One region of the Paraglaciecola sp. IT1134 genome, then DNA from elsewhere that is predicted to be linked to it. Evidence: predicted binding sites of a transcription regulator. Region 1 holds the regulator's gene; the other holds the start of a gene.
What was found. Region 1 encodes LexA, which represses DNA repair genes until DNA is damaged. Its sites were predicted from a motif close to TACTGTATNNNNATACAGTA; they were not measured.
Positions count from the first base shown of each region.

Region 2: the regulator LexA is predicted to act here: its motif matches at 10,824-10,843, upstream of AC3RV5_RS10600 (DUF4007 family protein).

Region 1 is NZ_CM176486.1:5,246,643-5,263,023, reverse strand. It holds gene ilvD (dihydroxy-acid dehydratase) at 1-1,565, shown strand, start outside; gene ilvA (threonine ammonia-lyase, biosynthetic) at 1,565-3,115, shown strand; gene AC3RV5_RS23060 (winged helix-turn-helix transcriptional regulator) at 3,232-3,945, opposite strand; gene AC3RV5_RS23055 (FAD-binding oxidoreductase) at 4,127-5,548, shown strand; gene AC3RV5_RS23050 (group I truncated hemoglobin) at 5,657-6,019, shown strand; gene plsB (glycerol-3-phosphate 1-O-acyltransferase PlsB) at 6,102-8,537, opposite strand; gene lexA (transcriptional repressor LexA) at 8,718-9,341, shown strand; gene coxB (cytochrome c oxidase subunit II) at 9,733-10,854, shown strand; gene ctaD (cytochrome c oxidase subunit I) at 10,865-12,457, shown strand; gene AC3RV5_RS23025 (cytochrome c oxidase assembly protein) at 12,470-13,033, shown strand; gene AC3RV5_RS23020 (cytochrome c oxidase subunit 3) at 13,046-13,927, shown strand; gene AC3RV5_RS23015 (DUF2909 domain-containing protein) at 14,010-14,219, opposite strand; gene AC3RV5_RS23010 (SURF1 family protein) at 14,262-14,990, shown strand; gene AC3RV5_RS23005 (hypothetical protein) at 14,980-15,546, shown strand; gene AC3RV5_RS23000 (COX15/CtaA family protein) at 15,557-16,381, shown strand, end outside.
Region 2 is NZ_CM176486.1:2,439,007-2,455,387, forward strand. It holds gene AC3RV5_RS10555 (DUF1801 domain-containing protein) at 1-136, shown strand, start outside; gene AC3RV5_RS10560 (hypothetical protein) at 728-1,687, shown strand; gene AC3RV5_RS10565 (class I SAM-dependent methyltransferase) at 2,278-2,895, shown strand; gene AC3RV5_RS10570 (hypothetical protein) at 3,215-3,745, shown strand; gene AC3RV5_RS10575 (DNA phosphorothioation-associated putative methyltransferase) at 3,748-5,610, shown strand; gene AC3RV5_RS10580 (hypothetical protein) at 5,617-6,096, opposite strand; gene AC3RV5_RS10585 (hypothetical protein) at 6,093-8,177, opposite strand; gene AC3RV5_RS10590 (hypothetical protein) at 8,195-8,428, opposite strand; gene AC3RV5_RS10595 (DEAD/DEAH box helicase family protein) at 8,428-10,620, opposite strand; gene AC3RV5_RS10600 (DUF4007 family protein) at 10,931-11,890, shown strand; gene AC3RV5_RS10605 (hypothetical protein) at 11,880-15,263, shown strand; gene AC3RV5_RS10610 (phosphoadenosine phosphosulfate reductase domain-containing protein) at 15,253-16,149, shown strand; gene AC3RV5_RS10615 (HNH endonuclease) at 16,168-16,381, shown strand, end outside.

The sequences.
Region 1 (16,381 bases):
CTTCCCGTGAGATTATCGCTGACTCGGTGGAGTATATGGTCAATGCTCACTGCGCCGACGCCATAGTGTGTATTTCCAATTGTGACAAAATTACTCCCGGTATGTTGATGGCGTCTATGCGTTTGAATATTCCCGTCATTTTTGTATCGGGAGGACCCATGGAAGCAGGCAAAACCAAGCTGTCTGATCAGATCATCAAACTGGATTTGGTTGACGCCATGGTCGCCGGTGTCGATGAAAACGTGAATGATGAACAAAGTGACGAGATTGAGCGTTCAGCTTGCCCAACCTGTGGCTCGTGCTCAGGGATGTTCACCGCCAACTCCATGAATTGTTTGACCGAAGCTTTAGGTTTATCATTGCCGGGCAATGGCTCTATGTTGGCTACTCACGCCGACCGTGAAAGCTTGTTTAAGCAGGCAGGCAGCCAAATCGTTGAACTGTGTCGTCGTTATTACCAGCAGGACGATGAGTCAGTGTTACCGCGCAATATAGCTAATTTCAAAGCGTTTGAAAATGCCATGAGTCTGGACATCGCTATGGGTGGCTCAACCAATACTATTTTGCATTTAATAGCCGCTGCTATTGAGGGGGAAGTGCCATTTACCCTGGATGACATTGATCGTTTATCCCGTAAAGTCCCACATCTATGCAAAGTAGCACCTTCTACCCCACAATATCATATGGAAGACGTGCACCGCGCTGGGGGGGTAGTGGGTATTTTGTCAGAACTGAATCGAGCCGGCTTGTTACACAGTGATACGCCCCATGTGTTAGGTAAAAGCATGGGCGAAGTTTTGGCGCTGTGGGACATCACAAACCCGGCCAATGAACATGCCCTGCATTTTTACCGAGCGGGCCCGGCGGGCATTCGTACCACCCAAGCCTTCAGTCAGAACTGTCGTTATCCTACGGCTGATACCGACCGCACCAATGGCTGTATACGCAGTCGTAATCATGCCTTTAGTGAAGAAGGTGGTCTGGCAGTATTATTTGGCAATATTGCAGAAAAAGGTTGTATCGTAAAAACCGCAGGAGTAGACGAATCTATTCATGTCTTTAGCGGCCGGGCGCGCATTTACGAAAGTCAGGACGATGCTGTAAAAGCCATCTTAGCCGATGAAGTTATCGCCGGTGATGTAGTAGTTATCCGTTATGAAGGGCCTAAAGGCGGTCCGGGAATGCAAGAGATGTTGTATCCAACAACCTACTTAAAAGCCAAAGGTTTGGGCAAACAATGCGCTTTGATCACAGACGGACGTTTCTCTGGTGGTACCTCTGGTTTATCGATTGGCCACTGTTCACCAGAAGCGGCCAGTGGCGGCGGTATAGGGCTGATTGAAGAGGGGGATATCATTCTCATTGATATACCCGCGCGTAAAATAGGCGTCGATATAACGGATAGCGAACTGCAAACCAGGCGTGAAACCATGGAACAAAGCCCTAAAGCGTGGAAACCTGTCAATCGTCAGCGCAAGGTGTCTTTGGCCCTGAAAGCTTACGCATTACTGGCGACCAGCGCCGATAAAGGCGCCGTACGCGACGCCAGTAAGTTGGAAGACTAATGACTGTCACTGCCCAAGAATATTTAAAGAAAATACTGGTGTCACCTGTATACGATGTGGCCGTTAACAGCGAACTGGTTGCGCTAAACAAGTTTTCAGCGGTGATCGGTAATGACGTGTGGCTCAAGCGTGAAGATCAGCAGCCGGTCAAATCGTTTAAACTCCGTGGGGCCTATAATAAGATCAGCCAGCTCACTGAAGCCACTCTCGCCGCCGGCATTATTACTGCATCGGCTGGCAATCATGCTCAAGGGGTTGCTTACTGCGCGGCGCGCAAGCAAATTCCAGCGGTGATCGTCATGCCTGAAACCACACCTGACATCAAAGTGGATGCAGTGCGTAATTTTGGTGGCAAATATGTGCAGGTGATAATGCACGGCACCGGGTTCGACCAGGCAAACGAAGAGAGTAAACGCCTGGCCAAAGTACATGGTTACACCCTGATCCCGCCCTTTGACGATCCGGATGTGATAGCCGGCCAAGGCACCATAGCCAAAGAAATGCTGGAGCAAAATCCCGGTCTGGATGTGGTTTTTATCGCCGTGGGGGGCGGGGGGTTGGCTGCGGGTATGAGCGTGTATTTTAAACAACTCAAACCGGAAATCAAAATCGTCGCGGTAGAAGCCGCAGAATCCGCCTGTTTACAAGCCGCTCTGCAGGCAGGTGAGCCCACTCCTTTGCCTTTTGTGGGGATTTTTGCTGATGGCGTGGCGGTCAAAACCATAGGCAACGAACCCTTCCGTTTGTGTCAACAATACGTGGATGAAGTGATCACAGTAACCAACGACGAGCTGTGTACTGCGATAAAAGACATCTTTGATGATACCCGTGTGATAGCGGAGCCTGCAGGGGCTCTGTCGGTAGCCGCTATGCGTAAATATGCCAATTTATATCAGGTTAAAGATCAAGTCTTTGCCGGAGTATTGTGCGGAGCCAATATTAATTTCCATACCCTGCGCTATGTGTCTGAACGCTGTGAACTGGGTGAGCAAAAAGAAGCCATTTTTGCGGTTAAGATCCCTGAGAAAAAAGGCGCCTTTAAACAATTCTGCGAATTACTTGGCGGACGGACTATTACCGAGTTTAACTATCGTTATGCCAGTAATAAAGAAGCGCATATTTTTGTTGGTGTGAAACTGCGTCGGGGAAGAGAAGAATTTGCCGAATTAACCTCTACCTTACGGGCTAATAATTACCCTTGTATGGATATGTCAGACAACGAAATGGCAAAACTGCATGTGCGCTATATGGTAGGGGGACGTCCTCCCGGTTTGCTGCATGAGCATTTGTTCTCTTTTGAGTTTCCCGAACAGCCTGGCGCGTTAATGACGTTTTTGAAGACCGTGGGTGAACGCTGGAACATCACCTTATTTCATTATCGCAACCATGGCGCTGCAGAAGGGTTAGTCTTGGCGGGATTTGACTTTGAGAATGCACAACGGGGGGATTTTGAGCTGCACCTCACTGAGCTTGGTTACCAATATACTGAACAAACTGACAATCCAGCCTATAAGTTCTTCCTGTCTGATTTAAATGGCGTGCTAAATTAGGTTACACAAGCCAAAAGTACGGATATTTATTTAGCCGCATGTTTTGGGTTTACCGAGTGTGAACCCAAAATATATAACTGCATGCCAATATATCTCATTGTTATCCAGTTTAGGGGTCAATGCCCTCTTACCCGCAAGTTTGGGCTACGTTTTTTTAAATGTGCCACGCTGCTATTGCCCAACCATTGAGTCGCCAAAGTGGTGTATTTTTCCGGGCCGATGAGCTTTAACGAATGATCTTTGATAGCGTCATCAAACTCTTCCCACCCCATCCATATTTTAGTCAGCTTTTGAGCGCTGACCTGGATATCGACATCGACTGCGAAATTACGATCTACGTGGCATAGATCAACATCGTTCGCTTCAAACACCAGCCAATGTTCACTCTTATTTTCAGGCATATCAGTGAGGAAAAAATGCACGATAAAAGGATCGGGTAAGATGGGGTGTTGTTTCACATTACGCCGAATGTCCCACATCAGAAAATTCACATCCACATTTTCTACTGAAGGTTCAATTTCCAACCATTCTTGCCCCCACAACGCCATGGAAAATACCACGGGTTCTAGTGCTTTCCCTGCTGGCGTCAGTAGATAATCCACATGTCCTGTGCTGCGTTTCTCATGACGGGTAATTAGGCCGATAGCGCATAATTCTTTTAGTCTGTTCGATAGTAAGGTGCGCGACATACGTGGCACCCCACGACTGAGATCGTTGAAGTTTGTCGAGCCAAACAACAGTTCTCGAAATAACAACAACGTCCATCTGTTACACAAAAACTCGGCAGACATGGCTAGGGGACAATATTGTCCATAAGTAGGGGCACTCATCAGGTCTATCCATATTGTAAGGCGTAGTTCGAGGATAGTTGGCTTTAAGCCGTGCGCAAGGAGGATAACTCAAAGGGGTGATTTAATTGTACCGGCTAGTCCATATGGTGCACTAGACGCGTTTATTTTCTTAGCATAGGGTGGTGCGTGAAGCAACACTTTAGAATAAAGGAAAATAGATATGAACATTCAGGTAAAGGGATTAGATGACACTAATGTGGAACTTGGTAGTGAGGTGATAACCGCATTTGCCGAGACGTTGCGCGGTAAACTTTTGACTGCAAAAGACGATAGCTACGAAACAGCCAGACAAGTGTGGAATGGTATGATCGACAAACACCCAGCTTTGATTGTTTGCTGCAGTGGCACGGCCGATGTTATGCACGCGGTTACTTTCGCTCGTCAACATAAGCTGTTGCTGTCCATAAAAGGAGGTGGACATAATATTGCGGGCAGTGCGGTATGTGACGGTGGATTGACCATTGACTTAAGTAATATGAAAGGGGTGATGGTCGATCCCCAAAAACGCACTGCGCAAGTACAAAGTGGGGCGTTACTGGGAGATGTGGATCATGAAACTCAGTGTTTCGGTCTAGCAGTACCCAGCGGCATAAATTCCACCACAGGCATGGCGGGCTTAGCATTAGGAGGCGGCTATGGTTGGTTAAGTCGAACATATGGTCATACGGTTGACAATATTCTGTCTGCGGACATAGTGACCGCCAACGGCGAGTTTTTGCACCTGTCTGAACAGCAAAATAGCGACCTGTTTTGGGCGATCCGTGGGGGTAGCGGTAACTTTGGAGTGATCACTAAGTTCGAATTTAAATTACATCCTGTAGGTCCCACTATATTAAGCGGCCCGGTTGTTTTCCCCTTGGATCAAGCAAAAGAAATATTACAACAATATCGCCAACTGGCTCGCACCCTGCCTGATGAGGCAACCTGCTGGTCGGTCATTCGAAAAGCACCACCCTTCCCGTTTCTCGATACCAAATACCATGGCCAGCCTGTGCTGATATTGGCTATGGCTTATATTGGGGATATGCAACAAGGCGAAACGATACTGGCGCCACTACGTAAACTGGGGCACGCCATAGGCGACGCAGTGGCGCCCCATCCTTACGCTGCCTGGCAAGCCGCTTTTGACCCCTTATTAGCCGCAGGTGCGCGCAATTATTGGAAATCCAGTGATTTTACCGAGCTCAGTAATGTGGTCATTGATATTCTTTTAGAGGCAGCCAGCAAACTACCTTCTCAAGAGTGCGAGATATTCGCCGCCCAGCTAGGAGGTTTTGCCTCTAGCGTCGCTGGCAATGCGATGGCTTTTCCCCACCGCTCAACTGCTTACACCATCAATATTCATGGGCGCTGGCAAACCGCAAAAGAAGATAACCGAGGCAAAGATTGGGTACTAAGGTTATTTAGCCAACTTGAAGATTTTTCCACCGGCAGTGTGTATGTCAATTTTGTGCCCGAAAATGGTGAGACGCGAAAAATTGGCCCCTATGGTGCAAACCTTCCTCGATTACAACAGATAAAGGGGCAAGTGGATCCTATGAACCTGTTTCGTAGCAATATTAATATATTACCTTCGCATTAGGGATTCCTGACCGAGCTTGGGTGTCGGTATTGGCAAAGATATTTCTGCTGGCGTTTATTCCAGTAGGAATGACAACAAGTACTCAAAATGAAACTAGTGGAGTAACAAATGATGACTATATCGTTATATGAAAGACTGGGAAGCAGCGAAGGAATTACCCGTATTGCCGATGATCTTGTGGACATGCATCTGGCTAACCCCCGTATTGCCCCGAGATTTTTAGCGGCTGATATTATCGCTATGAAAAATGCAGCTGCGACCTTTTTTATCTCTGGTACTGGTGGACCTAACGTTTACCAAGGTAAAGACATGCGCAGTACACATAAAGGTATGAACATTGACACAGGTGAATTCATCGCTGTGCTGGATGATGCCCTTGGGGCATTAAGCAAAAATAACGTTGCTCAGCGAGAACAAGAAGAAGTGTTATTTATTTTGTACAGTATGAAATCCGAGGTGGTATTAGTTTAATCCAGCCCCTGTGCTTAATTGCTCCGGGGCGCAAGATCCGCGGCTTGTATTGACTTGTATGATTACAGATATGTTGCTTGACTTATATCTGCTGCAACCTTTGGGTAATTTCCGGAGAGATCAAGGCGACGACATCAGCCAATAAGGCTTCGCTTTTGGCTGTGTGTACTAATTGGCCTTCGTCGGACGCGTTAAGGAATCCGTTGTCTTTAAGTGCATTAATAAAAGTTGCCAGAACATTTTTGTCGAAAAACTCAGGTGAGTTAATACCGTGTAATGCAGACAAACGTTCAGCAAACAGCCGGCTTTGTTTTTCCAATCGACCACGACTGATCGTACTTTCAGAGGCTAGAATAGTCAACACGGTGGCGTAGCGTTGCAGGGTTTCCTGGATGCTACGATTAAGGATCCAGGTAGAATAAAATTCTTTACTGGCCGCCGCTGGTGGCATTATTTTTCGCCCTTTTAGGCGTAACAAACCCATAGCCTGCATGTGCACCAATAAAGACTCACTATATTCCAGAGCTTGTTGTTGGCTCATGTATATAAAAAGCTCTCTTTGCAGCAACGGGTACAACTGTGCCACCAAGGCCATTATTTTGCTTTTTTCTAAACCGTTATAGGCAAAAACTATGGCACTGATAAGGCCGGGTAAGGCGAATAGATGCAGAATATTGTTGCGGTAGTAGGTTAGGGCAACGGCATTGTGGGGCTTAAGGGAAATGATCTTGCCAAAACCATCTAGGCTGACTTCAAACTTGTTGAGTTTCAAAGTGTTTTCCAAAAGCTGCTTGCCACTGCTGGTGGGAAAGGTGGCCAGCTCGCTAAAAGGAGCGACATTCAACAGCTGGATATAATGATCCATCGCCAGCGCGAGCTCGTTTTCAGCCATGGCGTGTTTCTTGGCTGACAACAAACATATAGCGCACAAAGACATACCACTGACTGCAGCCGCCTGGTTGATTTTACCCATGACGTCGTTTGCCAGCGTATTGACCACTGGAGTGAGCCAGCGCGGCTTTTTGTCATCTTGCATAGCTTGGGCGTCGCGCCAATCCGGTAGCTGGCTATCGAGATAATTAGTTAAATTAATAGGTTCGCCAAAATTGAGGAAGCCGTTGCCATAATTTTTCAGTTTGCGTATTGCGGAAAACACCTGAAAGAACGACTCTTTCTTTTTGTCTGTACCTTTGAGCTCCTTCAGGTAACTAGCCACTTCCATGACGTGTTCGTAACCTATGTAAACTGGCACTATGCTAACTGGACGGTTGATGCCCTTGACTAATGCCTGAAGTGTCATAGCTAACATGCCGGTTTTTGGCGGTAACAAACGACCAGTACGACTGCGCCCGCCCTCTGGGTAATATTTGACTGAATATCCCTTGTTAAACAGTAATTCAAGGTACTCGCGAAATACGGCGCTATAGAGCTTGTTACCGGCAAAGCTGCGGCGTAAAAAAAATGCCCCGCCCCGGCGTAAAATTCCACCTACCGGCCAGAAATTCAAGTTAATGCCAGCGGCAATATGCGGGGTGACCAAACCCTGATGATAAATCACATAAGTCAGCAGCAAGTAATCCATATGGCTTCGATGGCAGGGTACGTAAATGATCTCGTGGCCGGTTTGCGCCAGCGTGCGCACTTTGTCTGCATGTCTTACCTCTATGCCGTTGTATACCTTGTGCCATATTTTGGTCAGCAGGCGATCTCCTAGCCGCACTAAGCCTTCACGGTAATCTGCGGCAATCTCGGTCACATATTTGCGCGCTCGTAACTGGGCTTGTTGGTGAGATAATTGTTTACTTCTGGCTTCTTCATCAATCGCCCGGCGCACGGAATCTGCGCCCAAAACGCTATTATATAGCTCCTGACGCTCAAGTAATGTCGGGCCGATCAGGTTTTGACGACGACGGTGAAAATGGGTGCCGGCTAAGCGGATCAATTTGTGACCAATTTCTTCATCTGAGCCGGGAAGATCTGCCATGGTACGTGATGAAACGGCTTTGCTATAGCAGACAAAATTGTCCCGACCTAAAAACAATACAATAAAAAATTTGCGTAACCAACTGGGAGAGACCTGATGAGCGATGACATCTGACCAGCCAGAAAATTTGCGCCCAGGGGCCCGGCCCCAAAAAATAGATACGGGCACAATTTGCAGATCGAGATCCGGATTATCCCGGTGTATTTGAAATAATCGAGTCACATCGTCAGCGATATTGGTGATTTTGACTCTTCGAGTCAGCACCGAACGGGGTTGTTGCAAAAACAGGCAAGCTGCTAACTCGTGACCGGCAATGTGAATGTTGTCCGTCGGTTTAGGTAAGCCCAAAGAGTTAGTAGACATTTTCAAGGCCAGCTGATCGGTTACCGAATGGGTGCGTAGCAAATAGATGATGGTTTTATTTTTATCGATACCCAACTCGGTTTCGATGTCAGTGGGAATACTGTTGACTTTTACCAGCCACTTTACCGGAACCGAAATGAATGCAAGCAGCAATTTATGCAGCCAGACCATAGATTTTTACCTTGAGAATTGTCGACAGATCTAGGATAACACGACATTTTCATTTTTTATTGACTGGCAAAGGATTTGGCCTAAATATCTCGGGGCTAACTCATTATCTCAACAAAAATTTGAGATCTGCTAACGACTGTATATACTCACAGTTAAACTGTATGAAATAACAGGCTGTTTATGCGTCCACTAACTCCCCGTCAAGAAGAAGTACTGCAATTGATCAAAAACACTATGTTGGAGACCGGTATGCCACCGACTCGAGCAGAAATTGCCCGTAATTTGGGTTTCAAATCCGCCAATGCGGCCGAAGAACACCTTAAAGCCTTGGCCCGCAAAGGGGTGATCGAAATCTTGCCCGGTACATCCAGAGGGATAAAACTAACCACGCCCCTAGAAGATCAACTGGAAGACCTGGGTTTGCCTTTGATCGGACGGGTAGCAGCCGGTGAACCGATACTCGCTCAAGAGCATGTTGAAGGCCATTACAAAGTGGATCCAGCATTATTTAAGCCCAGTGCAGATTTCCTATTGCGCGTAAATGGCATGAGCATGAAAGATATCGGTATTTTAGATGGTGATCTATTAGCCGTGCATAAAACCACTGACGTGCACAATGGCCAAGTTGTTGTGGCCCGTTTAGACGACGATGTGACTGTTAAAAGATTAGAGAAAAAAGGACGTCAGATTCTGCTGCATGCTGAAAACGATGACTTTAAACCTATCGTTGTGGACTTGGCTACTCAGCCCTTCAATATTGAAGGGATTGCCGTAGGGGTTATTCGCAACGCTGACTGGATGTAATTTTTTTCAAACTTTATTTAGAGTGATGAGAGATCCTTTCATCACTCTGTCGATTTGGCGCTAACATCACTGAACCCAGTTAATACGCCGATTGGACTGCCCAACCTACCTGGCTCGCCCTCCGCTTTGTTGCAAAAGTATCAACCTAAGCCACTGATAACTTGATTAAAAAATGTTCGTTTGGATATAAAATAATCAAAAACACTGGACTCTTGGCCCCTTTTTGAGTAATTCTTAGTGTTCAGTTAACAAATGCATAACAAGCCTGTCTTATTCTAAGCCTAAAATGTGCAATACATCATTCAAGGGTGCTTTTTTTGGCAAAAAGTAAAGAGCGTTTGGCAGATAGGGGTGTCGAGTGAATAAAATTTTGTTAAGGGTTGGAGCGGCTATGGGCACGTTCATAACAACTTCAGCTTTCGCAGAATCAGTGTCGGGTGCGGATCAATATCAATTGAATATGCGCAAGGGAGTAACAGATCTCAGTGTCGAGGTTTACGATCTGCATATGCTGATGTTCTTAATCTGCGTGGGAATAGCGATAGTTGTGTTTGGGGCCATGTTTTACGCCATGCTGTTTCATCGTAAATCAAAAGGTGCGAAACCAGCCAATTTCCATGAAAGTGTCAAAGTCGAAATCGCCTGGACAGTCATTCCTTTTATTATTCTTATTATCATGGCCGTGCCGGCCGCCAAAACCCTAATTGCCATGGAAGATGCCAGCGAGCCTGATGTCACTATCTTGATTACGGGTTCTCAATGGAAGTGGAATTACAAGTATATGGATAATGATGTCGAATATTATTCAAGGCTTGCCACTCAACCAGAGCAGATTTCCGGTAAGTTAGCTAAAGGCGAAAATTATTTGTTAGAGGTCGATCGGCCCCTGGTAATCCCCACCGATAAGAAGGTGCGTTTCTTGATAACCTCTGATGATGTTATCCACGCATGGTGGGTGCCGGATTTTGCGATTAAACAGGACGCGAACCCCGGGTTTATCAATGACGCCTGGGCTAAGGTCAATGAACCCGGCGTTTATCGTGGTCAATGCGCCGAATTATGCGGCAAGGATCACGGTTTCATGCCCATAGTGGTGATTGCTAAAGAGCCAGCGGAATATGACCAATGGATAGCTAAACAAGAAGCAGTGCAGCAGCAAGCCCAAGCCGAAGAGCAGCGTCTGCTGTCCATGAACATGTCCAAGGAAGACCTGATGGCAACGGGCGAAAATGTCTATATGGCTAATTGTGCGGCATGTCATATGCCAAATGGTGAAGGCCTTCCCGGGGTTTTCCCAGCATTGAAAGGCAGCACAATCGCACTCAATGATATGGCGGAGCACATCAATATTGTATTAAACGGTAAGTCTGGCACCGCCATGGCTGCTTTCGCCAAACAACTGGGCATGTCTGATATCGCTGCTGTCATTACTTATGAGCGTAATGCTTGGGGTAATAACACAGGCGACTTAGTGCAAGCTAAAGACATCAACGCAGCCATGAACGGGCAATAAGAGGACGACCATGAGCACAGCAACCGAAACACTTGTGCATGACGAACATCATGCACATCAGATCCCAAAAGGGATAACGCGTTGGCTTTACACCACCAACCATAAAGACATTGGCACTTTGTACCTATGGTTTGCCTTTATTATGTTTTTAACCGGTGGCGCCATGGCCATGGTGATCCGCGCGGAACTATTTCAACCTGGCTTACAGATTGTCGACCCGAACTTTTTTAATCAGATGACCACGGTACATGGTTTGATCATGGTGTTTGGGGCCGTGATGCCGGCCTTTACGGGTCTGGCAAACTGGTTGATACCTATGATGATCGGTGCGCCGGATATGGCGTTACCGCGGATGAATAATTGGAGTTTTTGGATCCTGCCATTTGCCTTTCTGATTTTGCTTTCATCATTATTTTTAGAAGGCGGAGGGCCGGCTTTTGGCTGGACGTTCTACGCACCTCTGTCGACCACCTACAGCAATGACAGCACCGCCTTTTTCGTGTTTGCGGTGCATATCATGGGGATTTCGTCGATCATGGGGGCGATCAACGTCATCGTCACTATCTTTAACATGCGCGCCCCGGGCATGACCTGGATGAAAATGCCTTTGTTTGTCTGGACTTGGTTGATAACGGCATTTTTGTTGATTGCCGTTATGCCCGTGCTAGCTGGGGCCGTTACTATGGTACTGACTGACAAGTTTTTCGGGACCAGCTTTTTCGATGCGGCCGGCGGCGGCGATCCCGTTATGTTCCAGCATATCTTCTGGTTCTTTGGACACCCCGAGGTGTATATTATGATCTTGCCGGCCTTCGGCATTATCTCCCAAATCGTTCCGACCTTTTCCCGCAAAAAGTTGTTTGGTTATGCCTCTATGGTTTACGCTACCACGTCCATCGCACTGCTGTCTTTTATTGTGTGGGCTCACCATATGTTCACCACGGGCATGCCGGTATTCGCCGAAATGTTCTTTATGCTGGCCACCATGTTGATATCGGTGCCAACAGGCGTGAAGGTCTTTAACTGGGTGGCGACAATGTGGCGCGGCTCCCTGAGCTTTGAAGTGCCTATGTTGTTCGCCCTGGCCTTTATCGTATTATTTACCATAGGCGGTTTGTCAGGCTTGATGTTGGCTATTACACCGGTGGATTTCCAGTACCATGATACCTATTTTGTGGTCGCGCATTTCCACTACGTATTAGTAACGGGGGCGATTTTTTCCATTATGGCGGCGGTGTATTATTGGTTGCCCAAATGGACGGGCAGAATGTTTGATATCACTTTGGCCAAATGGCATTTCTGGTGCTCATTGGTGTCGGTCAACGTACTGTTTTTCCCCATGCATTTTGTCGGTTTGGCGGGCATGCCCCGTCGTATTCCAGATTATGCCTTGCAGTTCGCCGATTTTAATAAGTGGATCAGTTTAGGCGGGTTCGCCTTTGGTTTGTCACAGTTTATATTCCTGGCGTTGCTGATCAAGGCGTGTCGCAAACAGGGCGAGCCGGTGTCTGCCCAAGTATGGGAAGGAGCTGAAGGATTGGAGTGGGAAATACCCTCACCCGCGCCTTACCATACCTTCGAAACACCGCCTGTAGTGAAATAAAGGTTCTTAACCATGTCAGGGAATGCCGAGCAAAATAAAAACAATAAGATGGTGGTTAAACTACTGGCTATCGTGGTGGGCATGTTCGGTTTCGGTTTTGCCCTGGTACCTTTGTATGATGTGTTTTGCGACCTTACCGGGTTAAATGGCAAAACCGCCAATAGTGCGGCGGTTTTCGAGGCTATGGAGGTGGACGAAAGCCGACTGATTACCATCGACTTTATCACCCGGACTCAATCCGGTATGTCCTGGCAGTTTGAAGCCCAAACCAGGCAGTTGAAAGTGCACCCTGGAGAGATGAATCAGGTTGATTTTCGGGTCAGAAATCCATCCACGAAACGCATTATTGGGCAAGCAGTGCCATCGGTATCCCCTGGTACCGCGGCAATTTTTTTGAACAAAACCGAATGTTTTTGTTTTGAACAGCAAATATTAGAAGCGGGAGAGAGTGTGGTGATGCCCATGAAGTTCTATGTGGATCCGCAGCTGCCAGATGATATTACTTATTTTACCTTGCAATACACCTTATATGATGTGACGCCTGCTGCTCAGGACATTGCAATGAAACGTGGTTAACAGGAGAACAATATGTCACAACCAGAATATGAAAAATACTATGTTCCCGATCAGAGCCCCTGGCCTTTTGTCGGTGCCGTGGCATTATTCCTGATTGCAGTTGGTGCAGGTAACTTTGTCATGGAGGGCGCCAAGGGCACAGAGGGATACGGTCTTTACATTCTGTTGGCCGGATTCGCCACGCTGATTTTTATGTTAGTTGGGTGGTTCAGAAATCAAATCCACGAATCGATGAGCGGCTTATACAGCGCGCAATTGGGACGTTCATACCGTCAAGGGATGGCCTGGTTTATCTTTTCCGAAGTAATGTTTTTCGGCGCGTTTTTCGGGGCCCTGTTTTACGCCAGGGTATTCTCTATACCATGGTTAGGTGGTGCTTCGAACAATGTGGCAACGAACGAAGTACTGTGGCCGGCTTTCGAAGCTATTTGGCCCCTAATTAATACCCCGGGTGGCACACAAACCGAAGCTATGGGCTGGTACGGTCTACCCTTGATCAACACGGTTATCTTGCTGACATCCTCGGTGACTTGCCACATTGCCCATGTAGCCTTGGAAGAAGGCAAACGCGGAAGACTTAAATTGGCATTAGGCGTTACTGTGCTGTTGGGCGCGATTTTCATGGTGTTGCAAGTTGAAGAATATATGCACGCCTACCAAGAGATGAATTTAACCCTGCAATCAGGAATATATGGCAATACCTTTTTCCTGCTAACAGGATTCCATGGTCTACATGTTAGCCTGGGGGCGATAATCTTGTTCATTATGCTTCTGCGGATCTTCAAGGGACATTTTACCCCCGAGAACCACTTTGCCTTTCAGGCGGCCAGCTGGTATTGGCATTTCGTAGATGTGGTTTGGGTAATGTTGTTTTTCTTTGTGTATATTTTGTAAGAAGTATAATGCGTAGCTGGCTTAATTAGGTTTAGGCCAGCTGATATCAGGTACTCAAGGGTGTTATAGTGCCGCGCCTCCATCAAAAAGGGCGAGGATTCGGCTCAATTAGGCCGGTTGCCAGGGCAATTAAAATAACAACCACAATCGCCACCGAAGTCATCACTCGTCGGCCGATATATTTACTCATACGAGGCTGGTTAGGGTCATCTTTTAACATGATGATCATCGCCTTGATCAAACTAAACACCATGAACAGAAGTAATCCACCAATTATTATTTTTATAAGCAAACTGCGTCTCCTTTGTCACACTCTGGTTGTGTTGAGATAGATATGAGTGTGAAATCTATTAAATTACCCGTTATATCTACATTAATTACTTTGCTGGCGGTTGTCATTATGTTTGCGCTTGGATTATGGCAATTACAAAGGGCTGAACAAAAGTCGGTGCGCCTGGCAATGATCGAAGAAGCGGCAACCACTTCCGCTTCATCCTTGTCCCAGATCATGATTATGGAGCAGGATATTCGAGATCTGCCAGTTAGCCTGACAGGTAAACTAATCCCAAATATTTATTTCTTGCTGGATAACAGAATACATCAGGGCAGAGTGGGATTTGAAGTACTTGGCTTGCTCAATACCGACTCGGGAAATTTAGTGATAAATTTTGGTTGGGTGCCGGGAGATCCAAGCCGCAAGAAGCTGCCGGTTGTACAGTTACCTTTGGCCCTAAAGCAGGTAACGGGCAAGGTGGCTATACCGGACGTTAACCCTATGTCTAGCGAAACCGCCGATATTTCCCAGAGCTGGCCTAAAGTGATTCAACAACTCGATCTTACCTTTATCCAACAAGTTGTTCAGTTGCCGGTGTTGCCATTTATTGTGCAGCTTGATCCCGAGGCTCAATCCGGGTTCATACGTCAGTGGCAGCCGGTCGTCATGTCTCCTGAAAAACATATCGCTTATGCAATTCAGTGGTTTGGCCTCGCCATCGCTGCCCTGTTAATTTACGGATTTGCCCTGCGTGGCAAAACGAAAACTAAGGAACAACATGATCTCTAAGAAAAACAACAGTAAACGTATGTTACTGATTTTAGCTGTGGTCTTTATCTTGCCTGTGGTTTTGGCAAAGCTTGCTTTGGATAATAACTGGTTTGCTAAAGGTGCCACCAATAAAGGCCAGCTACTCTCCCCCCCGTTGGAATTAACCATATTACCCAATTTGGGGGTCGACAGTAAGTGGCATATTGTTTATGTATTACCTGCCCAATGCGGCCAAGCCTGTGACAATGCCATATATAGTTTGGGGCAGGTGTGGTTAGCTTTGGGTAAAGAAAGTGATCGGGTGGAACCCGTGGTGATCAGTACCACCTTCAGCGACCAAGCAGCAGTGGCTAAGTTATCTTTGCAAAATGTTGTTAAGTTGTTAAAAAGTAACGAAGAAAGTGTTGATTCTGTATTTAAAGATCAGCCAACAGATGGTATTTTCATAGTCGATACTCTGAATAATGTAATTTTACGTTACCCACTACACCTCGAGCAGCAACAAGCCATATTGCACAGCCGGGATATACTAACCGATATGCGCAAGCTGCTGAAGTTATCGCGTATAGGCTAGAGGACAATGAATGAAAAAATTGGTACTGATTAGCCTGTTGCTTGCGGCAGTAGTCATTATGTTGGGAGCCTATACCCGCCTGACCGACGCCGGATTGGGTTGCCCTGATTGGCCGGGATGTTACGGGCATTTTACGGTGCCCCAGGCCCATGAGCAGGTTGCTGCTGCCGAACTGGCCTTCCCTGAACGGCCTTTGGAGTCGCATAAGGCATGGAACGAGATGATCCATCGCTATTTTGCTAGTGCTCTGGGCCTGACTATTTTTGTCATATTTATTATCAGCATTATCAATCGATCCTATCACCGACCGGTTAAATTGCCTTTTTTCCTATTGTGTCTGGTGATGTTTCAAGGCGCCCTAGGTATGTGGACTGTGACGCTGAATTTGATGCCTGTGGTGGTGATGGGGCATCTATTGGGCGGCTTTGCCGTTTTGTCCTGCCTCTTTTTACTGTATTTGCGCTTGTCGCCCTATCGTATACCCGGAGGCGACCAACGTACCCGCCAATTCGGCAAGTTCGCTTTATTGGGAATGATTATTCTTTTATGCCAGATAGCGTTAGGCGGCTGGACATCGTCAAACTACGCGGCATTAGCATGTACCGAATTACCCCTCTGTGAGGGTAATTGGTACGAGCGTCTGGATTTCCTTGGCGCTTTTAGCTTACCCGATGCCCAGAATTATGAGTATGGTGTACACAACTACGCCCAACGCATGACCATGCATATCACCCATAGAATCGGCGCGTTTATCACCTTTATCTATCTGTGTTGGTTGGCGATCGGCTTATATGCGAGCGCCCATTCCCGGCTGATTAAGAAACAAGCGGCCTGG
Region 2 (16,381 bases), 2.5 Mb from region 1:
TGATGTTAAATACGAAGGCAACCGAGCCATTGTTGTACCGCTCAATAGCAAAATTGAAGAAGGGCCACTGCGCCATTGTATCGCTCTGGCTCTTAACTATCACAACGTAAAACACCTGCCGTTGCTCAGGGAATAGGCGGGTAAAAACAGGCAACAAAGTAACAAAAAATTAGCAGCATCAAACAATCTTAAAATGTACCGTGCAACCCCATTAGGTATCTACCAACGGGTACTTTCTGCTTCACCGTAAGTTTCAGGATTATGCAAGTTTTAAACTTATTGACTATAGTGGGAACAGCAGTGTTTGGCAGGGACTGCCAGTTAGATTGACCCTTTTCATATATCAACCATTACACAAGCTAAACACCGTTAAGTTACCTACGTCTGAAAATCGCTGTAACAAAGGGGGGGATATGTTATACCCCAAAAATTATAAAAAGCCTAATGCCCCCATAGCCATTGACCAGGGCTATAGTTTTTTTAAACGTTGTGAGCAACCAGCTCCAGTCTGAGGAAAAAATGTAGGATTGGCTTTACAAATGGCACCGGATCACTATTTTTTTTAATGCATAAAGTAGGTGCTTAGCGATGTTAATGATTAGCCCGGTAAACCTCTGCATTTCTGGTGTATTCACGTCGCTCATCATTACACCATACATCAGTTAGCATCAGGGCAATTTAAACGGGGTTAGTTGGTGCGCTAAAATTTTATTCAAAGGAGAGCTACATGGATGAAGATATAGATTTTTTTGAAGGTCAACGGCCATTAACTAAACTCGTTCTTGTTTATCATAACGGCAAGGCAAAATTAACGCTAACACCATGGGAAGAATGGCGACTAATCGAACCAACGCCATTTACATTACGTTGCGGCAATAAACGCGATCGAAAAATTACTCAGCGTATTGGTATTGAGCATTCTCAACACAGTTCGTTCGAATCTTCGATTGGAAGTACTCTAGGTATAAAAGGAATAGCCTCGATTGAATCATCATGGAAATCAACTATCGGTACAAACATTAAATTTGAAGTTGGTTCTGAAATTGAAGATACATTTTCTTTTGAGTCGCCAGCTTGTGGATACAAGCTGGTAAAGCTTTTTCAGAAAGTCAGAGTGATACATCTACAGTATGAGGATACTAGATTTTGGCATAAAAACGCGGTCGAAATTTCATTGGTACAATGGTTGAAATCGATTTATGACGCAACAATCACGGTACAATTTGATCCGAGTTGCAAGTGCGAGCACTCTTCAGATTTAGAAGAGAAGAAAGGTTCGCCGGTCAGGATCGTGGCAGGTCTTATCGCCAAATTAGCAATACTCAGAACTGACAACAACCAATTAGAGTTTCCTGAAAAGGCAGAATCTTTAAACGATTATTTCACCTGGGGGGGCAGGGAGGTACCCGGTCAAATACCCGCTGATATTTTGCCAGATTACCTGCGCTTTCTATCAGGAGTAGACGACGGCGAATTCCTGGATGTTAAAGCCTGGCAAGAGTCTGTTCAGTTTGTAACTACGCCAGAATTTAATCACCCTGCCGGGGAAGTAGAAATAGAGTTTGACCAATTATTCCAACAAGTTGCACACACCTCGGCGCTTATGCCAGCTAAATTTGAACGGGTTTCAAATGAAGGGTCTTCTGTAGATATTCGAGAGCACGTTAAGGTACAAGATGATAGTTGATCACTGTTTTAAAAAAAATTCAAAAACGCGGCTCAAATTTTCTAGCCGCTCTAACTTTCCAATAATATCGGCCGAAGTGCACGTGGTCAGCAGAAGTACTAAATGAAGATATCGCCAAATGAAAAATGTTCCTAAGAGTCATTTTTATAACGACGTAAGGGTAATTGAAATATGATCACTTCGTTCGCAAAAGCATGCTAACCCCCATAACCCCCATAACCCCCATAACCCCCATAAATCCCAAAAAAGCCATGACATGAAGCATTCCCGCTGATAAAAGGTGCACCGTTTGGCCGCCTCAGCCCAACCTTTTACGACAACAGGTCAATTAAACCGAACACTTAAAAACTAACCACAACATCATAAAACCCTATCAAATATAAATATTGTATGGATAACCACCGCTTAATTCGGTTTGATCCCATATTCATGTTGTTTACACTTATAAAATAAATGTAGCCAATCTGCGACCTTTTAGTTGATTCACAAACGGCTACGCAGTATGGTGGAAAAACGCGAAATATTTTGGGCGCTGGTTCTCGCAATTTAGAGATCCAAAGCAAAATATGCAGTTACGCAGGGTAGATTTAATGAGTAAGGCAAATATCGCAATTTACGATGAACAAGCCACAGGCTTTTTCAATCTGTACGAGAGCCTGGAATTTGAACGGGTGCACGCTGATTGGTTAGGGTTATTGCCCAGTGGCGGTTACGCCCTCGATATAGGTGCTGGCTCGGGCAGAGATGCAGCCAAACTTGCAGCAAAAGGTTTTACCATATTTGCCGTAGAGCCTGCCTCAGCGTTACTTGCGCTAGCGCAACGTACCCATACATCGGCTAATATAAGCTGGTTTAATGACGAGCTGCCTCTACTTAGCACGATTGCCCAATCCCAGACGTTTGATTTAATTTTACTCAGCGCCGTGTGGATGCACCTAACCCAAGAACAGCAAACTACCGCGTTACCTGCCTTAATCCCGCGCCTTAATCCCGAAGGCCTGTTAGTTATTACCTTACGTACGGGTTTATATAGCGATGGGCGAAGCAGTTATACCGTACATACACAGCAGCTTATTGAGCACGCTGAAACCCAAGGGCTAGTGTTGCTTAAATTAAGCACTAACCACGATAAGTTAAAACGCGAAAACATCACATGGCTATCCTTGGTTTTTAAACGTCCAAGCCTGGTTCCTGGGCCGCACCAATAATCCCCATTGGCTATTCTGGTAACATGCCGAGGGCGGTTATTCGGGGACTGACAGTTATTCGTGAGGGCAACACTGAATCTTTCACGTGCTCATATTTGATTTCGTCGAATAACACTTCTGTAGTTACGTATAGTTGAGTTATATTAACGGTAACGCGGAGGACTAGTACATTAGCTACCTTTTATTCTCATCTTCTGAAATGAAAAAATTACTAAAATTGACTGACTGTGAGTTGATGCATTTACGTACATCAGGTGAGCTGACATTTCAAAAAGTGGGTAGGGCCTTTAGGTATATTCTGCCTAGTAATTTTTCTTTTATGCAGCACCCATTAGGCAAACAGTTAACAGAATGGCATGTTGATAGTCACCTTCGAACGATAGACAACACGCCTTCCGCTGTTTCAAAGCGCTTTTTAGAAATGCTTGTGGCAGAAATACTAATACCGATTGAGTGCGAATTTAACGACATAAAAATCACCTACGGTTTTACCTCTACAGCATTGGCAAAGTACATTAAAAAGCATTCGCCTGAAGGCACTGCGTCTTCGCTCGATCAGCATACGTCCTGTGAGCAAAATCAACGGGGGGATCAAATTTGTGATAGAGGCGGTAGCGCTTGCGATTTTTTAGTTCCTGGACACTCAATGGCTAATGTGACCCGTTTCATCGTTAATAATTTGAACTTCGATCGACTATATTATTACGGTGAGGATCGCCCCATACACGTGAGTGTAAATGACGAACCTTGTCGCCATCTGCAAGTGATGCAGGAAAGCAAACTAGGAAGACGATTTCCAGGTAAAAAAGCGTTCGCTGATGCAGCCATATTACTGGCAAAGGAGCTTTAATTATGGACGCCGCACTTTTTTCTAGTTTAGTTAGCCAAATTCAAGTAGGCAAAAAACTACCCGACGCAATCTACATTCACGAAAGCGCTTTAAGTGATATTCCCCCGAAATTAGCCACTATTATCAGTGCCGTAGGCAAGGCCCTTAAAATTCCCACAGAGCACTGGAATATCGTAAAGTTATCTCGAAAAAATTTTTCGATGAGTTTGCTGCACTATCCAACCTTCTTTGAAGAATCATATCCAGCAATAAAGCAAAGCGTAACGGTCGATTTAGAAAAATTAAGTCACAAAGTAACTGACTATTCGAAATACGACAACCCGCCAATATTGCATCGAAAAGAAACAATGATCACCAGTGAACATCCTGCTTTTGATGACTTTAGTTTGATAACTCAAGAAGGCGAAAATGCTGGACTGTATGAAAACTCACGACATATTGGATTTAAAGCATCCTGGGAAGCGATCATAAACTCTCATGGATATGAACTTGTAGATGGTCGCCTTTTTAGAAATTCTGCACTAGCTACTAAAGCAGACCAACAACAAATAAGTCGCGATAAAACGGCAATCGTTCGATACGACTTTTCAGCGCCGATGAAAACCTTAGCCAAAAATGGTTACTTGGAAGGGCAATATTCGATTTTCGATTACGGGTGTGGCCGTGGCGATGATCTACGTGAATTAGAGGCGCATGGTCTCGACGCTTTGGGATGGGATCCTAACTTTTTACCCGATGCTAACAAGGTACTCTCAGACCTCGTTAACATAGGTTTCGTGGTCAACGTTATCGAAGATAGAAACGAGCGTATTGAAGCAGTGCAGGGCGCCTGGGCACTTACCGCAAAGCTATTGGTTGTATCAGCCATGCTAGCCAACGAAAGTTATCTAACGCAATTTACACCCTATAAAGATGGCATCATTACCAGCCGAAATACCTTTCAGAAGTATTTTACGCAAAGTGAATTGAAGTTATTTATCGAACTCAGTCTTGATGAGCAAGCTATTGCCGTTGCGCCAGGCATTTATTTTATATTTAAAGATAAAGATTTCGAACAAGAATACCTACAAAATCGACACCGACGTCAACACTCATGGGAGCATAAATCCAATCCCATCGACGTAAAAGAAGCCACAACAAAACTGCTATTCACGAAACATAGCGATTTGTTTGAGTCATTTTGGCAGGCTTGTTTGCTATTAGGGCGGTGCCCAGTCGCTGAGGAATTTAACCAGTCAGCTGAGCTTATTGAAGTGATGGGAACGATTAAAAAAGCATTTAGGCTGTGTAAAAGCTTTTATGACCAAAGTGATATGCTTATTGCACAGCAAATGCGACGGGAAGATTTATTGGTTTATTTCGCTGTAGGTTTATTTGGCAAGCGTAAACCTTACAAACATCAACCTGAGCAAACAAAGCGTGACATTAAAGCTTTTTTTGATACGCATACTGCAGCGCAAACCGAGGCAACTGACTTACTATTTCAAATAGCAGACATCGAAAAAATTGAGCAAGAATGTATCGCCGCAAACGACAAGCTACCAGCTAGCGTTCTAGACCGTGAATACGACAAGCCCCACGCGCTAACCTTGCACAAACAGTACCTAGATTTACTGTCACCACTACTACGAGTGTACGTGGGTTCAGCGCTGCAGCTTTACGGCGAATTAGAAGATATACAGCTGATTAGAATTCATATCACATCAGGTAAATTAACCCTGCTTGGCTACGAAGACTTCGAGACTGAAGCGCAGCCTCGATTAAAAGAAAGGGTAAAAATAAAAATGGCCGAACAAGATGTAGATTTCTTTGATTATTCAAGCGAATTTTCGATTTGTTCACTATTAAATAAAGATAAATACTAACTTTATTTAATCCGAAAGTAATTTTATAAAATACAAGTCATCTTCTAATAGTTCAGGGTCTTGATCTATTTCGAGTTTTATATAACTTAGCCCCCCGTTCGCGTAAGCTTCTATCTCTTTTTTTACAAGTTTAATTTGCTGAGAAATAAACTCTTCATCCTCAAATTCAATAGCACTCATGTCAAATTCCGATAGCGCAATCGCACATGTTAAAAGACTATTAGTTAGGGATAAAGGTTGCCAATTTTTCATTTCCCAAAAATCCTTTAACTTGTCATCTTCGGTTAATTCTATTCTTTGGTTTTTATATAATCCGATAAAAAATGCATAGGTATAAAGCTCGTAGGCATTTGAAAAACTTTTAGCTTTTATATACTTATCCGCCTCTGCTCCGCCACCAAATTGCGAAAGTTGATCAAAGAAATCTTGATGTTTCGGCAAATACCCTGGTCGTAGGTTCCCAAATTTGCTTTTAAGAATAATCATAAATATACCTCTTTAATATCTACACTGAGATCTGATCTATTGTTATTATCCCCTGAAGGAGTAAACGAACTAATTTGATATACTTTTCCAATCTTGAAATATTTAAGATATTTCTTTTTATCGTCATCTAGAAAATCGTAAGTAGTAACAATACTTTGAGAGAATCTCTCACTTAGAGTTTTATAAAAACCAAACGTATAGTTTTCTGCCATTTTAGATGTAGGGGCATCTGAAATAAGTGAGTAATTATCACTCCATTTTGCGCGAGCAGTGAGAATAGCCATTATTAAGGCCAACTTAACCAATATTATATTAGAATCATTTGGTGACTTTATTATAAAACCATCACTATCAACTATTTCAGGTATATAACTTCCATTAGACAATTTTCTAAATTTAATATTTCCTTTAATAGAGGAGTTTTTCGAAGTCATACTTTCAAATATTTCATTAGCAGAAGACTCCAACTCTGAAATTATACTTTTGAATACTTGCTGCTTTGTGGAGTTTACTATTTTTAATAGTTTTGAAAAAATGTTTTCAGCTGTTTCTATTTTAGCGTCAATTTCACCAGTCACGAGTTTATCGATTTTCTTCTGTATATCGGTTTTATTATTGTTTGCTTTTTCCAAGTTATTAAGTAACTCAGCTTTATTTTCCTCAAACCTATCTCGTTGCTTGCTGTGTGATTTATAAGAACCAACAATGTCTTCTGATTTGTCTTCTTCAATTAATATAGTAAATTGACTGTCTATCTCCCTAATTTTTTTTCCGGCATCAGCTAATTTGGTTCTTAAATCTTGTATTTTTTCCAACTCATCCAAAATAGAATTATCTATCTCTTGTATAGAAACTCCGTACCTAAGATTATTCTTGTAATAATCTTCAAGTTCTTCGGAAAAATCGTTGTTGAAAATATTTTTAGGCGTTTCTCTTTTAATTAAACTCAATATATGTTCGTAAGCTTCAGAGCCTTCTAAAGCATCTCTCCCACAAACAAAACAGGCTTGATCTTCGAGCATTTTCTCTACGTGAATAGGCTGTGGCACATTCATCGGGAGCTTTATCTGAACTAGTTTATCCGTGTTCTCTTTTATATTATGTTGAGCAACATAATTTTTATACTTCGATTCAAATCTCTTAAAAAATGGTTCGGCATTCTTTAAAATCCAATGTTTTTTGAATAAATTTTTGGAAAAATCATTATTTTTGTTTAGTAGCTCTTTTTCTAGTCTTTTATATTCACTGCTAAGATTCTTTTTTTCAGCCTTATACTTAGCTTTCGACTCAGCATCATCGACCTTACTGATTAACTCCTCGACTTTTATTTTCGCTTTTTCAATTTGTATATTACATGTCTCAATGTCTTGCTCATATTTATTTATTTTCTTTAAACAGAATTCCATTTCTGTGTTGAGTGCGTCACTTTTCTTTACATCAGAACTTAGTCTGTTTTTATGCTTCTGTAACTCATTTGTAGCTTTACTGCTACCATTAGTTGCTATAGAAATAAGCTCTTCGTAATCTGTTATATCAGATAAAAGGTTAACTACTTTTGTTAATGCGGTGCTATCAGATAGGTCCATCAAACTATCCACTTGTTCACCCTGAAACCACATATAAGGTTCAATATGTTTTGGTATTACTCTTTGGAGTATACCTGCATGCTTTTGTATTGGGACTAAAGTCCACTTAGCTTGCGTGAATTCGTATATCAGTATTGTCGAGTCGGAATTTGAATCCCAGTTTCGTTCTCCCAATTTTTTAGCCGAAAATATTCTTTCGAGTTTATATCTTGTGTCGTTCGAACTAGTGACGAACATAATCACTTCTGCGGAAATGCTCGACCCTATTTCACATACAGACTTAGCTTTATCAGAAATTATATTTTCTTTATATATTCTGGTATTGATCATCTGCCTTTGATCTGACAGAAATATTTGGTTGTGAATAATCCAATAAAAAGCGTCGTACAGCTTAGACTTACCTCCTCCATTGTCACCTATAATGAGGTTTAAACCTTCTGTGAAGTTTAAAGTATTACTTTCGTGACTTCCGGAATAACATTGGAAGTTTTTCATTGATATAGAATTTACTATCATGATGTTGCGAGCTCACTTGATATTAAAATATTAATTTTTTTCAATACTTGTTGATGGCTGTCATCCATACAATAACTAAATATCAATTTTTTCACCGATTCAGCCAGTAAACTTTCAGAGCTCGAAGTGAAGTTTATCGATTTTATGTCGATATTTTCATTTTCCATAAACTCCAAAAATTTTTCATTTTTCAAGAACTGATTGAACATATCATTTCTGTCTCTTGCCATTAGTGACCTCCTAATTCATTATGCATTGCATAGATATCCAAATCATAAAAATTCGCTATCTGCTCGAATACTTCCATTGCTTGATAATAATTTTTAGCAAGGGAAGCAAAATATATAACCCTGATCAATTCTTCTCTTATTAAGTTCTTTTCGATATTAAAGGTAGATGGATCTGAGTCCGTGCTAGGAATTACTACTAAATCGTAAATTTTCGCGTAATCTTTATCCTTATGCATTCTTAGAACTCTGCCTCTTCTTTGAATAAATTGACGTGGATTACCCGTACTTGAACAGAATATTGCTAGTTCTGTTCTAGGAACATCTACTCCCTCATCTAAACATTTCATAGAAAATAAAGAGTCGATATACCCATTTTCAAAATTACTCATTATTTCTTTTTTGTGCTTGGTTTCCCCAGTAAAAGCTAGCGCTCTTGTACTTGGCGAGACTTCATTTAGAATAGATAAATATTCACTCATGATGTTATTCCCTTCTTCATCATCTCCTTCAGGCACATATACAAATGAGAACTCTAATTTCTGCTGTTCTTGGATTTGCTTTAATAATATTGATTTAAAGGCATTTTTTTTATTTTCTGCTTTATGAATAATTCGTTTTCTAGCTAATAAAAGTTTTTCGACTATATCGTTTTTCTTCAACATTTTAGTTTTACTATCAAAAAATTTTGCTAATTTCTTACTAATATCCTTGTATCTACCTAATTCTTCATCCGTCAAATTAACGATTGTTGGGAAATATTCATAGTTACATAATATTTTTTCTTGAATAGCCTTTTCCATTGAAAATGAATATGTATAGGGTTCTTCAGATGAAAAGAATTTTTCAATTAGATCATTACCATCTTCATCAAATTTTCTTTTTGGTGTTGCAGATAAAGCTAGTCTCTTCGCTAAACCTAAATTTGGAAGTAGAGCTTTCATCTTATGACTTCCAATGTTGTGAGCCTCGTCAGCTATTAGAAAAGTTTCTTTAGGAAGATCTTTTATATATTTAAAAAATTTTTCAGAAGAGAAGGTCGCATAAGTACTGATAATAATAAATGAAACTTTAGAATTTAGCACGAGGTGCATTGTTAGTTTATTTAGATTTTCCCGCCATTTATGATCTGACGATACAAGAAAAATATTTGAAAAATTAAACAAAGATATTTCATCGTACCATTGTTCAAGGAGCGTTTTAGATGGGACCAGTATAATTGCTTGATATATACCTGACTGTTTATACTCTTCCAATAAACAGTTAAGGGCAGTAATTGTCTTCCCTGTACCTGTGGCCATTGCAAATATGCCCTGTTTATCATTTTTAATCCAGCTACTATGTGCTTCGGTTTGATAAGTTCTTGGGGACGAGTTATATGGAAATCTAGGTGAGGATTTTTCTTTTTCGATTATACTATCAAGCTGTTTTTTATATTTATCAATTAGTATGGAGTTAGTTTTTTTTAAGTTTTCGTCCAATAATTTAATTTCATCTTCAAGTAATTCTTTTATTGTTTTTTCTTTTCCTATTGATGAAACTGCGTCAGTTATCTGACTGCTATCTAAATATTTATACCTTAAGTTTTTTCTATCACAAATGCTCATTATATCCTGAGTTTTACTTTCCACCTTTCGTTGTTCGAATTGTTCCCCCCATGAGCGATAAATTGAAATATTTTCACCATTCTCTAAAAGTCCATTCGCTGTAAAGTTACAACTTCCGTCCATAAATATAGCATCGTCATCTCCGTCGATAAAAATCCCTTGTTTATAGTGCGCCATCTTATTTGGCAATAGCATTACAGGTATTATTTCGATTCTATCTTTACTTATTAGATACCTTAAACAATTAAAGAACTGCTCTGTTTCAGATGATAGAGCGGACTTTAACGCGTCCAGATTATTTATTATTTCTAAATTCTCAACATCTTGCGGTTCTGCAGTGCCTTCAACCAGTTGCTTATCTGAATTATACAAAAAATGGTTCGTAGCAATTTTTATTTTCCCACCACGGTATATGAATAGAGCGAAACCGTATGCAAGCACTTTTATTGCCGTAGAGCTAAAGTAGCCTAGTTTCAAGTAAACAGTTCTGGAGCGCGGGAATGTGTTCAAATAGAACTCTAAAGGTAAGTCATTTGAATCGGAACTATATTCAAAATTGTGAGGAAATTTAACGTCTTTAAAGCTCAAAATGCTGTTCCCTTTGCTATGCTCGATAATCTCGGGGGTATACTAATCCTAAGTGTATAAGACTGAGTTATCATCTTTTAATAATTTTATTAATAATTGTTCTTTGATTTTTCGTTATATTGTACTATGCGCTCTTTCTTTACCGTCTGCAATTGCATACTGATTTTTTTGATTTTTGTGAAGTTATGGCCTATTTGGTAAAAGACTGGGTAAAAATACAGTATTTATTAAGCGTACTCGCTTTCAAAGCGTAATAAATGGATATAACATGTACTTCTGGAGAGTTTCTCCAAAAGTTAATGGATAAAGTATGAAAGCAAAATTTTCAGGGCACGACACGTTTCCTTTAAGATACGGATGGTTATACAAATCTGTTAACCATCTGAAAAATAGAGGTAAATTTCAAACTTCGAACGAAGGACATACTCGCGCAGCCATTGTGGAGCTTGGTGTTGGCAAAAATATGATCAATGCAATCCGTTATTGGGCAGAGGCATGCTCTTTTGCAGTGCCTGTGACTGACAATGGTAGAACTGAACATCAAGTTTCTCATCTTGGGGAATATATGTTCGGTTGTGGTGAGCCTGAAACCGGAGCTGATCCTTTTTTGGAGAAAATTGGCTCCATTTGGCTTGTACATTTTATGTTGAATTTTAGCTATGACAGTTTAACTGCGTATCGTTATTTTTTTAACTACTCCAATATTCAGAGCTTCGAAAAGAAAAAGTTACTTGACGATTTTGTTGATGAATCTGGTTTTTTAACGGATTCAGAAGTTTCAAACATCTCGACGCTAAAGAAGGATCTTGACTGTTTTATCAATACATATAGTAAGAAGCGTAAATCGGTTACCGGTAAGAAGAATTTTACGATAAATGAAGATCACTTCAGCTCGCCGCTTTCAGAATTAAACTTGCTAAACGAGAACAGTAACTCCTTTTTTATCAGTGAGTTAACCGAAAGGGTAAGCTTGCCAGTCGAAATTTTTATATTTGCGTTGGTGAAATTTGTTGCTTATGAAACGGCTGATTCAAGAGTCGATACTATAGATTTTGACTCTCTTCTTTCTAAGCCTTGCTCTCCAGGCAGAATTTTTAGACTGTCTGAATCAGGTCTTGGGCATAAACTCGATCAGGCTCAAGAATATACACAGGGCAAAGTTGAATGGATAGACTCCCTTGGCTTGAGGCAGGTAAGAGTGAGTAACGAAATTTTAAGCAAGCCTGAATCTTTTATTTATCAATATTACGGAGATAGCCGTGACAGTTAATCCCACTATTTCCGTCAACCAAAGATACAAAACTTCTACTCGTATTGATGGCGCAGATAATTATATTTCATTTATCGATGATTTTGTTGTTCATGGTACAGCAATAAACACTCTTGAAACTCTCAGTAGAAGCTATTCAACTAGCTCTCAGCGAACTTATACGCTAACTGGACCCTATGGGTCGGGTAAATCCACACTTGCACTTTTTTTATCGTCATTACTTTCTAAGAATATTAGAGAACGAGATTACGCTTACCAGAAAATAAAGAACAACACTGAGTTATTGGAATTAGTACAAAGCTCGTTTGAAGTAAAACATGGTTGGCACGTTATAAAACACGTTTGTGACCTAAATTCGCCTGCCCAGTCCATTCTAAAAAGTATTTGTCAGCAGATAAATGATGATGTTGCCGTTGCAACATTGACGATGATGACAGATGCTCAATGCCTAAAGAAAATCAAAGAGATATTTGACCGTAAGATTTACAAGGCTGATGGTTTCGTCTTACTTTTAGATGAGCTTGGTAAAGCCCTTGATTTTCAGTCAAGAGCTGGGGCTGATCTATACTTCTTTCAAGAGTTAGCTGATATAGCTCAACAGGCGAAAAGCGAAATTATTGTTATTGGATTTTTGCACCAAGCATTTGTTGAATACGCCAAGAATAAAGATGCATTAACACAGAAAGATTGGGCCAAAGTACAAGGCCGCTATATTGATTTTGGGTTTAACCCTAGCATTGATGAATCGCTTATTTTAGTGGGTGATTCAATATTTAAAGACAGTGCCACAACCACGGCCCTTGAAAATAAATACCGAGAGTTGGCTAAAATCACCGCAAGCGCTTTTAAAGGTCAATCAGCAAATCAAAACGTTTTACTTAAAACATTACCCTTAGATCCGTTGGTGAGCCTGTTGCTAGGGCCTATTTCAAGAAGGCGTTTTTCTCAGAATGAACGAAGTCTGTTTGGTTTTCTTGCATCCAACGAAAAATACGGTTTCCGCGAGTTTCTGCTTAAAAATTATCAGGGCGAGCCAGATCAATTTTTAAGTTATACACCTGAGAACCTCTGGGATTACCTATTGCATAATTTGCATCATGTAATAGTCACATCTGCTGATGGAAAAGCGTGGCTTGAGGCATGTGACGCAATCCAAAGAGCTACGCAAAAAGGGGAACAGCTACACATAGCAGTAACTAAAATTGTAGCGTTACTGTCTATTTTTGGTTTTCAGCATCATTTACATGCTACGCGTACATTCATTATTGATTATATGCAACAGTACGGCTTAGATCCGGTAGCAGTATCGAAAGTCATTGCGGATCTGGAGCGTTGGACAATTGTTATTTTCAGAGCCAATCATAATGCGTTGTTTGTGTTTCAAGGCAGCGATATTGATATCAATGCGCTATTACTCGAAACGATTGAGTCAATAAGTAGCGGTGTCGATTGGACATCAGTTTGCAATATTAATACACCTGTATTAGCAACATCACTTTATCACCGTACCGGCACGATGCGCTGGGCAAATACACTTATTACAGAAAAACTAGCAAGTATTGATGATGACGTATTGAATGCGTCTCAGCTGTCAGGCAATGCATTTGCCACTTTTGTCGTTTTGGCTAAAAAGACAAAAAATCAAGAGTTAAAAGACTTTTCATGTAAGTCCAGTGCCGTGATATTAGGGGTACCAGAAGATGTAGAACATCTAAAAGTAACGGCGATTGAGTTACTGGCCTTAGAGCATATTAAAAAGTATGAGCGACAGATAAATCACGATCTGATTGCTAAAAGTGAGTTAGAAAGCCGAATTGACGATGCAAAACGCAATGTAAACGACTTTTTTCATGAATTACTCGACAACTCGACTTGGTCGTATTTAGGCTCTGAGCTTAAACATCAACCCCTTACGGTAATCGCGTCGAACATAGCCGACAAGATTTTTTGTGATTCACCTACAGTATTGAATGAACTTGTTAATCGTTCTAAACCATCAGGAAGTGCAAACGCAGCAATAAATAAATTGATGCATGCCATGTTGGGTAAGGCAAGCATTAGTGATCTTGGATTTGAAGTTGATAATTTTCCTCCAGAAAAAGGAATTTACTTGTCTTGTTTGAAGAGTAAAGGCTGGCATAAAAAAACTCCTGAAGGTTTTATGTTTCCCTCTGAATGGGATGCGGAAACCGAAGGTGCAGAACCTCAGATGCACAATATTTGGAAATGTGGGGTAGAGTTTATTAAAACTAGTACCTCACTTGTTACCATCGATGAATTGTATAGGTATTGGATGGCGCCGCCCTTTGGTTTAACTTCGGGATTGTGCAGGATATATGGCCTGGCGTTGCTTAAATCATTAGAAGGACAAGTAGCCTTTTACGATAAAGACTCGACAAATAATCTTATTTTTATTCCTGAATTGGATGAAGTATTCGTAAATAAGTTGCATAAACACCCTCACGAGGCCGGTGTTAGATATTTTGAAGTAACGGGTATCCAGACTGACCTGATTAATAAAATCGCTGAAGCAACAAACTCTGCAGTTGGTAACGACACAACTATATTAGCAATTGCGAAACACATCGTAAAAATTGTTCATCAATTACCTGCTTGGGTTAAAAAGACTTCTGGTGATAGCTTTATCGACGGAACTGACTTAGGTTTAACAGCAGAGGCTAGGGCATTTAGAAATGAAGTTTTGCGAGCAAATGACCCATATAGGTTAATTCTTGAAAGCCTGCCAACTATTTTTGATGTTGATGCAAAGGATTTGGATGGTAAAGATGTACTCTCAAAAAAGTTAAAATCAGCAATTCAGGATCTTTCATCACAACATGAAATGTTGACAAGCGGTTTCAAAAAAATAATAACGGATTTACTTGGTACTGAGTTCAATGAGGAGCTAAAAAAACGCTGCTTAGATGTTGCGAGTGCATCGCAACGCCCTATGGTTAAGGAGTTTGCATCTCGAGTCGCCAATTACATTGAGGGTACTTTAGCGTTTGAAATGGTTATAGCAACTGTGGTGGGGGCGCCTGAGCGTAATTGGACTGATCGTCATATTAGAAACGCACTTGATGAGATTCAAAACCTGTGTATTCAGTTTAGAAGAATAGAGTCATTCAGCCGTTTTTCACAAGCAGCATCATCAACACCCTTTGCATTGTTAACGGAAGACGCGGCGGGGCAGCATAAGGGATATGAAATATATTTGGCTAAAACTCTATTCAATGACTCTGAGGTAAAGAGCACCGTGTCGCAATTAGACAAATTATTGAGTGACGTTCCAATTGAGAAGCGGAGAGCTGCACTAAGTCAGCTGCTGATGGCTAATATGGATGAAATTCAGAAGGAAAATAATGCAAGTTAAAAAAATAAAACATGTATTAGGATTGTCCGGGGGTAAAGACAGCAGTGCTTTGGCGCTTTATGTGAAGGAGACGCGACCTGACTTAGATATAGAATACTTCTTTACAGATACTGGGTATGAATTGCCTGAAACGAATGAGTTTATTGACCAGTTAGAAGAAAAGCTAGGTTATATCCATAGGCTGAACGACAGATCTTTGAATAATATTGAAGGACGAGGTGAAGTTGAATTTAAAAGCTTACTGAAAAAACATCAAAATTATTTACCATCTCAACGCGATCGTTGGTGCACCGTACAAATGAAATTAAAACCATTTGAGCAGTGGGTAGATGGATTTATCGCCGAGGGTTTTTCAGTTAAAAATTATGTTGGTATCAGGGCGGATGAACCAGAACGCGTGGGTTTTATGACAATAGCAAAGCCCATAGAATCTATTATGCCTTTTCGCGAAGATGGAATTGTAAAAAGTGACATAGAGAATATTCTGCAGCGCAACGGCTTAGAGCTGCCTGCATATTATTCATGGCGCTCGCGTTCTGGTTGTTCATTTTGCTTCTTTCAAAAGAAGATTGAATGGGTAAGGCTTCAAGAAAAACACCCCGATTTGTTTGAACAAGCTAAGGCCTTTGAAAAAGGCGAAAACAATAATGTAACTGGTGAACGTTTTTACTGGATGGGTAAGGGAGAGCCGCTAGAAACTCTTGAAGATCCTGTCAAGAAGGCGTCAGTCATTGAAAATCACGAGAAAAAAGTTGAACGCTTTAGCAAAAAGCGCCGGCGTAATGCTCTTCTTGGTGATATTGGTGGGGCTTGTGAAATGGAAGACCTTGACGAAATTTATGATGATGTAGAGGGCGGTGGAGCCTGTGTTACTTGTTATAAATAAAAACCGTAAGGATCCTTAATGAGTTATAGATCATTTTCCTGGGATATACGCTCTGCAACCTGCGCTGTAAAGACAGTCGATCCAAGCTTGTTGAAAGAGGGAACTACAGGCATTCCTCATGACATTGCCCCTTTCTTCTTTGGTAAACAACTTGAAGAAGGGGAAGAAAAATCGCTCTCTTTCAGTGTCTTGGGGCAAAGCGCCAAATGCTTATGCACTCGGAGAAATAATA